Regions from separate parts of the Mycobacterium noviomagense genome, predicted to be linked through region 2. Evidence: riboswitches for the same ligand, from Rfam matches in the RefSeq annotation. Region 2 holds a riboswitch; the other holds the start of a gene.
What was found. Region 2 has a riboswitch for magnesium ahead of G6N15_RS21465 (stealth family protein). Riboswitches for the same ligand answer to the same signal wherever they lie in the genome.

Region 1 (4,421 bases), 310 kb from region 2:
ATTGGCGAGGTCGGTGTCACCGAGCTTGACGACGCTCGCGCCGGCGTTCTTCAACTCCTCGATGATCGTCGTCGCCAGTGCGTCCTCACCACTGACAATGATGTGGCCGTACATGATCTCCGCGGCTCCCATCGCTGATCTGGAGGCACACCGGTCAGCCAACGCCGGCTTGGACAACTTTGACCACGACCAGCACACCGGCGAGGACCAAGTAGACGCGGAGCGTCAGCAGCCCTGCCCGCCGTACTGGCGACATCACCGGCCGCTCGAGGGTCGCGAACGCGGGCATGCGCCAGGTTGCACGCACCTTGTTGCGAAAAGCTTTGCGGTCGGCGCGGGTCAACGTGGGGAAATTGTCCAGTTCTTCCAACTGTTCGGGATTGAGCGCACCCAACGGCACGGTGTCCTCCGCGTCGTGTCGGTCGGCGTACCAACCGATTGCGAAGACGATCACGGCGCCGAGTAGGCCGATCGCGCCACCGCCAACCAGGGCACCCTCGAGCGTGTCGGTTGACAGGTTCGGAAACAATGTCACCGCCGTCAACATCAACGACAGCACGACGAGCGACCACACGATCATCCAAGCCAGGGCATTCTGCCGGAAACTGTTCACCCACGGCCCCAGTACCGGACGGTCGTTGCACAGGAGAACCAGAAATACCGTTGCCGACGGCAGCAGGATGCCGGCGAGAACCTGCACACCCTGCGTGATCAGTCCCAGGACATGATCGGGGCTGAATGCGACCACAGCCGAAATCCCAAGCAGCGCAGCGTAAGTACTGTAGAACAGCGGCGCTTCGGTCATCTTCCAATGCAACGAATGCGGCTTGCCGAGCGTGTCACCAAGCGCGTAGGTGGTGGACAGCCCGATCACGTTCGCGCCGATGAGCGAGCAGTCCAGTAACACGATCGCGAACAGCACGCCGACGGTGTGGCCGACGTGGTGGGACAGCTGAGCAGCGACCGCCCCGGCGTCGGTGAAGTTCCCTGCGTCGCTGGTGCGGCCCAACCCGAACGCGGTGGCTGCCATGAGCGCGATGCCCCCGCCGATGACCCCGACAATGCCGATAGCCAGATCGGCACGCCCGTACGGTATCCAGCGGGGCGTGATGCGTTTGTCGACGACATTGGACTGCTGAAAGAACAGCTGCCAGGGCGCCACTGTGGTGCCTACGATCGCGATGATCACCATCAATACGATCGAGTCGGGTTCGCCCGGCAAGGAAGGCACCAGCCCACGGGCGCTTTCCCCTAGCGTGGGATGCACCAACAGCACCACCGGGACAAGCGCCAGGTTTATTGCCAGGAGCACGAACATCAGTTGCTCCCAACGACGGAACGAACCGCCTGCGACCACTCCGAAGAGCAACACCGCGGCAGCCGGAATCGCGATAGCTCTCGGGCAGCCCAGAAATCCGAGTGCCAATGAGACACCGATGAATTCGGTGACGATCGTCAACGCGTTGAGAATCAACAAGTCACCGATGCTGAATGCGCCCCAAAACTTGCCGAACCGTTCGAAAATCAGCCGCGCATGACCAACTCCGGTGACCGCGCCCAACCGCAGCACCATCTCCTGGTTGACGTAGAGCACTGGGATCATCAACAGCAACGTCCACAACAGGCTCATCCCGTAGTTCTGCCCAACCTGGGCGTAGGTCGCCACGCCACCGGCATCGTTGTCGCCGATCATCACGATCAGTCCCGGCCCGGTGATGACCATCAGCGTTCGCAGCCGCTGCCAGCGGCTGCGGCCCGGGCCAGTGGCGTCGCGTGCGATGCGGCCGAACGCGCCAATGATGTCGCCGACATGTGCCGAATCGATCACCGCCGACCCGGATTCGCTGGCGATCACATCCGCTGCGACATGGCTACCATTATCGCCCGGGGCGCCGTCGGTGGTCGCTGAGCTACCAACGCCGACAATGTCGTCTGGCCGGGTGGAGATCTCAGTCATCGGCCTCTCACTTTCCGAACAGAATCGTGGTTGCAGGTGTGCAGTGTGTGCTGGGCCGGTGTGTCATTTGCGGTCGCTTTCAGCACGGGACCGATGACCGCCCGGGGTGGCAGTGATTACTGCCGGCGGCATTGTCGAGACATATAGGGCGGCTCGCTGCTGTGGAGCCAGATTGCAGCGAGCGCGTAACCGGCCCGCCATCTGCCGAGCGGCGTGTAACCCGATCCACCGGTGGGTCCTTGGAATCCGCTGTGCAACAAAACGAGTCATGATCTTCTCCTAGGAGTGACGCCCGGCCGGCTTGCCGTAGTCCACCTCAGTGCCCGAGCAGTCTCGGGTGCGCTTCATTAACCGCCCGTTCACCAATGGTGTACAGGCGCAGGCGAAAGACGCCCGCTGCGCTCAGACGGCAGAAGGAATGCCGCGGCCGGATTGGGACGGAACGGACTTCGAATACGGATATGGACTATCGCTCTGATTCATTTCGCCCTCACCTCCTCACGGCTAGAACACACGCTGTGTCGCAATTATCTGCAAGTCCTGACGGCCCTCGGGCAGCTTCTTGCCGATGCGGCCGCGATAGTGCGACCACGGCAGACGGTGCTCAGCCGGCGTGCCCACCATCTGGTCGAGCAGGTTCGTGGCATGTAGGGCCAGCGCGACATGATGCTGGACATGCCCTAAATCGCTGAAGGCCCGGAACATGTCGGCGCAGCTCACGTTTGGATCTGTTATCCCCGATAGGACCTCGAGTGCGTCACAAAGCGCCGCTCGGACATCCCCGCAGGCTCGGTGGATCTGGCGCTCGGGGTTAGGAGCGGGCATTTGCTTTGCCCTCGGGCCACTCGGATGTGCCTGTGTCGCAACAAAATCCATGATGTTCTCCTGGCAGCAGCCCAACCGGCTGGCACGCAGAATTCCGCCGAGGGCGAGCGAATGCCGGCGCGCTTCATCGCTCTGCGCACCGATAGCGCGCAGACGTCAGCGAAACAGCGTCCGTTAACGCTCAGGCGGCTGGAGAGATGCCGTGACCGGATCGGGACGAAACGGACTTCGAATACGAATACGGACTGTCGCTCGGACTCACTTCGCCCTCACCTCCTCACGGCCGGGGCACACGCGGGTGCCATCACGTTACACAACGGGGTGAGGCGACCTGGCGACTCGGCCAGGGGCGGCACCCCTCTCGTCTGAGCTTTGGCACTGCAAGGCGTATCCGGAAGATCCGGAAGCCACTTGGGCTCAACCCTTAAGCCGGGAGGAGCTGTCCTGACCCTGGGCGTCTCTCGACGTTCGGGGTCAGTGGCCTGTATCCCTGCAGACGCCTCACCTAGCGAGGTGCTTGCCCCTACATGCTGGCACTCACACCTGGTGCCCGTCAAACATTTGGCAAAATTCGCTCCGCCGAACTCCATGGCGCCACGGCCGAGGCGTTAATAAAACACGCAGCCGCGACATCAGACTCTGTCAACATCTTGGGTGTGGTTGCGCCGGCGCGCTTTTGGAGCGGCCCAGATGTGCTGCAGTGGCCAGACTGCCTAGCTGCGTACGTTCCTGACGAAGGCCGATCAGCCCCGATTTGTTCACGCCCGCGATGACGCGGGCCTCGGAACGCCGATGCCCGAAGCCGGCAAGCCAGCCAGTCAGCTGCGCCTGACTCGCACGAATGCCGGCACCTCGAGACCGGCGCGCGCCGTTGGTGACATATCGCACTAGGTCACGGTGTTGGGTTGACGGACGGCCTTCCGGGTGCCACGATTGCCCATGCATGCACCTCGCTAGGTGAGGCGTCTGCAGGGACACAGGCCACTGACCCCGAACGTCGAGAGACGCCCAGGGTCAGGACAGCTCCTCCCGGCTTAAGGGTTGAGCCCAAGTGGCTTCCGGATCTTCCGGATACGCCTTGCAGTGCCAAAGCTCAGACGAGAGGGGTGCCGCTCCTGGCGGAATCACCAGGCTGCCTCACCCCGATGTGCGACATGGTGGCACTCCCATGTGCCCTTGGCCCTGAGGAGGTGAGAGCGGAATGAGTCGCGGTGATAGTCCGTATCCGAGTTCGGTGACCGTTTCGTTCGGATCCGACCCCGGCATCAATCCCGTCGCCTGAATCGGCTTGCGCCGCTTCACTTAACGCGCATTCCCACCCGTTGGTGCGTATGCGTGATTTGGCGTGCTCTGACACGACTACATGCCCCTCCCGGGGTTCCCTATTGCTTGCTTGAGGAGAAGTGTCATGTCTTTTGTCACTACACAGCCGGATATGTTGGCCGCGGCAGCGAGCCAATTACAGGGACTTGGCTCGGCATTGGCCGCCCAGAACGCGGCGGTAGCAGCGCCGACGACCGGCGTGGTGCCCGCTGCTGCCGACGAGGTATCCGCCCTGACTGCAGCACAATTCGCGGCACACGGGCAGCTGTACCAGGCCGTCAGCGCCCAAGCCACGGCAATCCACGAGATGTTCGTG
Region 2 (4,421 bases):
GACGTGCTACGCGGCACCGACGTGCGCAGCATCCTGGCCGGACACCTGCACTACTCGACCACAGCCACTTTCGCCGGCATCCCGGTGTCGGTGGCCTCGGCCAGCTGCTACACCCAAGATCTGCTGACGCCGGGAACTCGTGGGCGCGACGGCGCACAGGCGTTCAATCTCGTGCACTGTTACCCAGACACTGTCGTACACACCGTCATTCCGCTGGCCGCCGGACCCACGGTCGGGCGGTTCGTCCCGCCCGGAACGGTGCAGCGTGAACTCAGCGACGCTCAGGTGAGCATCCTGCCGGCGGCCCGAATACCGCGCATCCCACCGCAATTGGCACACCGCAGGTGATTCCCAGCGGACGGGACCAACGCACCCGCCCGCTGGGTCGTCTCACTCGTCGGCGACGGCCCGCTCCCACGGTGCCGGCACTGGGAAGTAGCCTTCCAGGAACTCGCCAACCGCACGCGCTCGCTCCTCGGCGCTCACCTCGGGGAAGCTGCCGTCATTGAGGCAGAAGAAGTCGAACTTGCGCTTCCTCAGCAGTTTCGGCAGTTTCGCCAGCCCAGACCGCAAGGTGGTGTCCACGTAGAGCACCTTCGCCGCCTCGTTCTGCACCGCCCGCCCGGTCATCAACGCGTAGTAGTGATACAGCGAGTTGGTCACCGAAATGTCGGTGCTGCACCGGAAACGGCTCGCCTGAGTGCGGGCGAAGTCCTCCGCGAACTCGCGCTCGAGCTCGAACAGGACGCTCTTGCGCAACGGAGCAGCGGTGTGCTCCAGGTGACGGGTGATGATCTTGCCGAACCTCTCCCACAGCAGTTGCCGGTTGACCCGTGCGGCGTTCTCGAAGCCGCTGCGCTCGGGGTGGTTGACGCCCAACCCGATTCGGGTTCCCGCTTCGATGAACTTGGTGACCCCGCCCGGGGAGAAGAACATCGCCGGCGACAGCGTCCGCCCGAAGAACATGTCGTCGTTGGAGTACAGGAAATGCTCAGCCAGGCCAGGGATGTGGTGCAGCTGGGTCTCCACGGCGTGGCTGTTGTACACGGGCAGCGCGGAACGGTCGGTGAAGTGCTCCTCGGCACGCACGATCGTGATCTTCGGGTGCGGAGCCAGCCACTGCGGTACCGGCGAGTCGGTCGCGATGAAGATCCGGCGCACCCACGGCGCGAATGCGTGCACCGACCGCAGGGCGTACTTCAGCTCGTCGATGTGGCGGATCCGCGCGTCGGCGTCATCACCTTCCCCCACAACGTGATTCGCCATCGCCGCCGCCCGGCGCGCCCGGAACTCCGGGTCGTTGCCGTCCACCCAGGAGAACACCATGTCGATGTCGAACGTGATGTCCCCGGCGTGCGGGGTGAACATCCCGGCGATCGTCGGCCATGTCCGGCCGTGCAGTTCGACTTCTGTGTATTCAACCTCGCTGAGCGCCAAGGTCTTGCGGGTCAGCGAGTTCTCGATGGGGCAGACCGCCTGCTCGCCGTCGAACACCCAGAACTGCAGTTCGACGCCGGCCGAGGCGCCGTAACGCATGCCGGAGCGCGGGCATTCGCGCCGGCGGAATATCCGCAGCAACCGCGGGTCCGGTGACACAGAGAGCAGCCCGTCACCGAGATACACAGAGCGGCGGCCAGTGCCGTCGAGAACCTTGGCGCGCAGCGGCGCGTCCAGGCAGGCCGCCATCAAAGCGTCGGCCACCCGGGCGCGCAGGGCGATATCGACCACGAGTGCCGGGCGTCCGTCCGCGCCGCGGATGAGTAGGAACGGAATACCGGCGCGCTCCAGCTCGCCGCGGATGTACAGCAAGTCCTGCTGCATAGCCTCGTACGGAGTCAGGCGCAGCCCATCGGCTGAACCGACGACGTGGAAGTCGATCGTGCTGGTCATGGGAACACCCGCCTTCCGTACTCGATCCCGGTCACAACATGCACACAGAGGGACACCGCAGATGCGGGTCGAGCGGCGACATTGCCCTCACACGTTGAGCTTTGGCACTGGCCGACGTATGCCCGCCGAGGCGGGAAAGCCACTTGGGACCACCCCTTAAGCCGGGGAGATCTGTCCTGATCTTGGGCGTCTCTCGACGTCGTCAGATCAGTGGCCTATGTTCGTCCAGGAGCCTCGCCTAACGAGGTGCTCCCGCAAGGTAGCACCGATTTCAGCGTTCGGCAACACTGTGGCAACACTGTCCGGGCTGCGGCCAAAGCCGTTGGTGTTGTTCGGGTCCCGCGTCGCGGCCGAACCGGTCACCGATGCCGCGCCGCCAGCCGTAACCGCACGGCCATCAGGATGACACCGAGCGCGTTTCCGCCGGGGATGTCGCAATGGTCGTCACACCGGCAGGACCCCCACACCTGATCATGCCAGGTGTTTCCTTCCACCAGCAGTACGCCGTGGGTGTCCAGGAGCCGGCGAGCCAAGCCGGGGTTGTTATCGAACTTGGCGCTGACCACCTCTTCCATCGCCGCGAATTTGCCGCCGGCTTCCCAGCCCTCGACCAGCGGCGCGGCACGCCCGATCTGCTTGGCGCGTGCCGGATCATCGGTGTCACGAATGGCCGCAACCGCCGCAGGGTCGCGCGTCTTCGCCGCGGCGAAGGCATGTTCGCTGGTTGGATACAGCCAGCCCCGATGCGGGGTGGGCGCAGGTGCGAAGTTCGACAAGAACAGGTACTGCCCCGCGAAGGAGTCGATTATCGGGATATGCAGCGCGTTCATCGGGCGACCTCCGCAGCTTGCAATCCTGTCCTGTGGGCCAAGCTACGCGACCCGCCGAATACGCGTCACGCGAAGTGCGCGACGTTCAATCGGCGGGCTACTTCGACGACTTGCCGTCAGCCGAGCCAGAAGCCTCGGGTTTGGGCAGCAGCGCTTCCAGCGCCGCGCCGGTGATCCGCCGAAACGCCCGTCGCGGCCGGTTCTGGTCGAGGATCGCGACTTCCAGGGTCGACACACCCAAGGCCGGCTGGTCGCCCGAGCCGTTGCCGCTGCCCGCCCGCAGCGCCTCGACGGCGATCCGCACCGCGTCGGCCAGGTCGGCGTTTTCGGTGTAGGAATCCTTGAGCGCGTTGGCGATCGGCTCGGTTGTGCCACCCATGACGACGTAGTGCGGCTCGTCGTTGATCGACCCGTCGTAGGTGATCCGGTACAGCTCAGGGGGTTTGGATTCGCCGTAGTGCGCCACCTCGGCCACGCACAGCTCGACCTCATACGGCTTGGCCTGCTCGGTGAAGATGGTGCCCAGGGTCTGCGCGTACACGTTGGCCAGCTGTCGGCCGGTGACGTCGCGGCGGTCGTAGGCGTAGCCGCGGGTGTCGGCGAACTGGATGCCGCCGCGGCGCAGGTTGTCGAATTCGTTGAACTTACCCGCGGCCGCGAAGCCGACCCGGTCGTAGAGCTCGCTGATCTTCTGCAGCGAGCGCGACGGGTTTTCGGCGACGAACAACACACCGCCCGCGTAGGCCAGCGCCACCACGCTGCGGCCCCGGGCGATGCCCTTGCGGGCGAGCTCGCTGCGCTCGCGCATCGCCTGCTCGGGCGAAATGAAATACGGGAAGCTCACTTCTCACCCGCTTGCGCGTCCGGGCCGAAAGTGTCGGCGCGCGACCGGCTTTCGATGACCTCGCGGGCCAGCTCGGCGATGCGCTCCTCGGGCACGTCGACGGCGCCCTCGGGTCCGATGTTGACCGCCGTGGGGAAGATGCCGCGAACCAGATCCGGCCCGCCGGTGGCGGAGTCGTCGTCGGCGGCGTCGTAGAGCGCCTCCACCGCCACCCGCAGCGCCGAATCGGCGTCGGTGACCTGCGAGTAGAGCTTTTTCATCGACGATTTGGCGAAGATCGAACCCGACCCCACCGCCTGGTAGCCCTCTTCTTCGATGTTCCAGCCTCCAGCGGCGTCGAACGACACGATGCGGCCGGCCTTTTGTGGATCAGGATCGTCGATGTCGAGGCCGGCGAGCAGCGGCAGCGCGACCAACCCCTGCATGGCCGCGCCGAGGTTGCCGCGGACCATGATCGCCAGGCGGTTGACTTTGCCGTTGAAGGTGAGCGGGACGCCTTCCAACTTTTCGTAGTGTTCGAGTTCGACGGCGTAGAGCCGGGCGAACTCGACCGCGATGGCGGCAGTGCCGGCGATGCCCGTCGCGGTGTAGTCGTCGGTGATGTAGACCTTCTTGATGTCGCGCCCGGCGATCATGTTGCCCTGGGTGGATCGGCGGTCACCGGCCATGACCGCACCACCGGGGTATTTGAGCGCGACGATCGTTGTCCCATGCGGCAGCTGGTGACTGGGCGCACCGGTTCCGACGGGCTCGGGGGCGCCGGCGGAGACCGGCAATAGCTCCGGCGCCTGGCGGCGCAGGAAGTCGGCGAACGAGGACAGATCTACGGGGCTAGCGGGGACTCCGGGAAGTGCTGA

Region 1: it holds a riboswitch for magnesium, as region 2 does, so the genes downstream of both, G6N15_RS19950 (hypothetical protein) here and G6N15_RS21465 (stealth family protein) in region 2, are expected to answer to the same signal.

The regions. Positions count from the first base shown of each region.
Region 1 is NZ_AP022583.1:4,221,619-4,226,039, forward strand. Features, by position in the region: gene G6N15_RS19940 (NAD-binding protein) at 1-114, opposite strand, end outside; gene G6N15_RS19945 (NRAMP family divalent metal transporter) at 155-1,957, opposite strand; gene G6N15_RS19950 (hypothetical protein) at 2,462-2,677, opposite strand; M-box (ykoK) riboswitch at 3,132-3,302, opposite strand; M-box (ykoK) riboswitch at 3,725-3,895, shown strand; gene G6N15_RS19955 (PE family protein) at 4,191-4,421, shown strand, end outside.
Region 2 is NZ_AP022583.1:4,534,330-4,538,750, forward strand. Features, by position in the region: gene G6N15_RS21460 (phosphodiesterase) at 1-348, shown strand, start outside; gene G6N15_RS21465 (stealth family protein) at 391-1,890, opposite strand; M-box (ykoK) riboswitch at 1,970-2,143, opposite strand; gene G6N15_RS21470 (NADAR family protein) at 2,250-2,720, opposite strand; gene prcA (proteasome subunit alpha) at 2,818-3,564, opposite strand; gene prcB (proteasome subunit beta) at 3,561-4,421, opposite strand, start outside.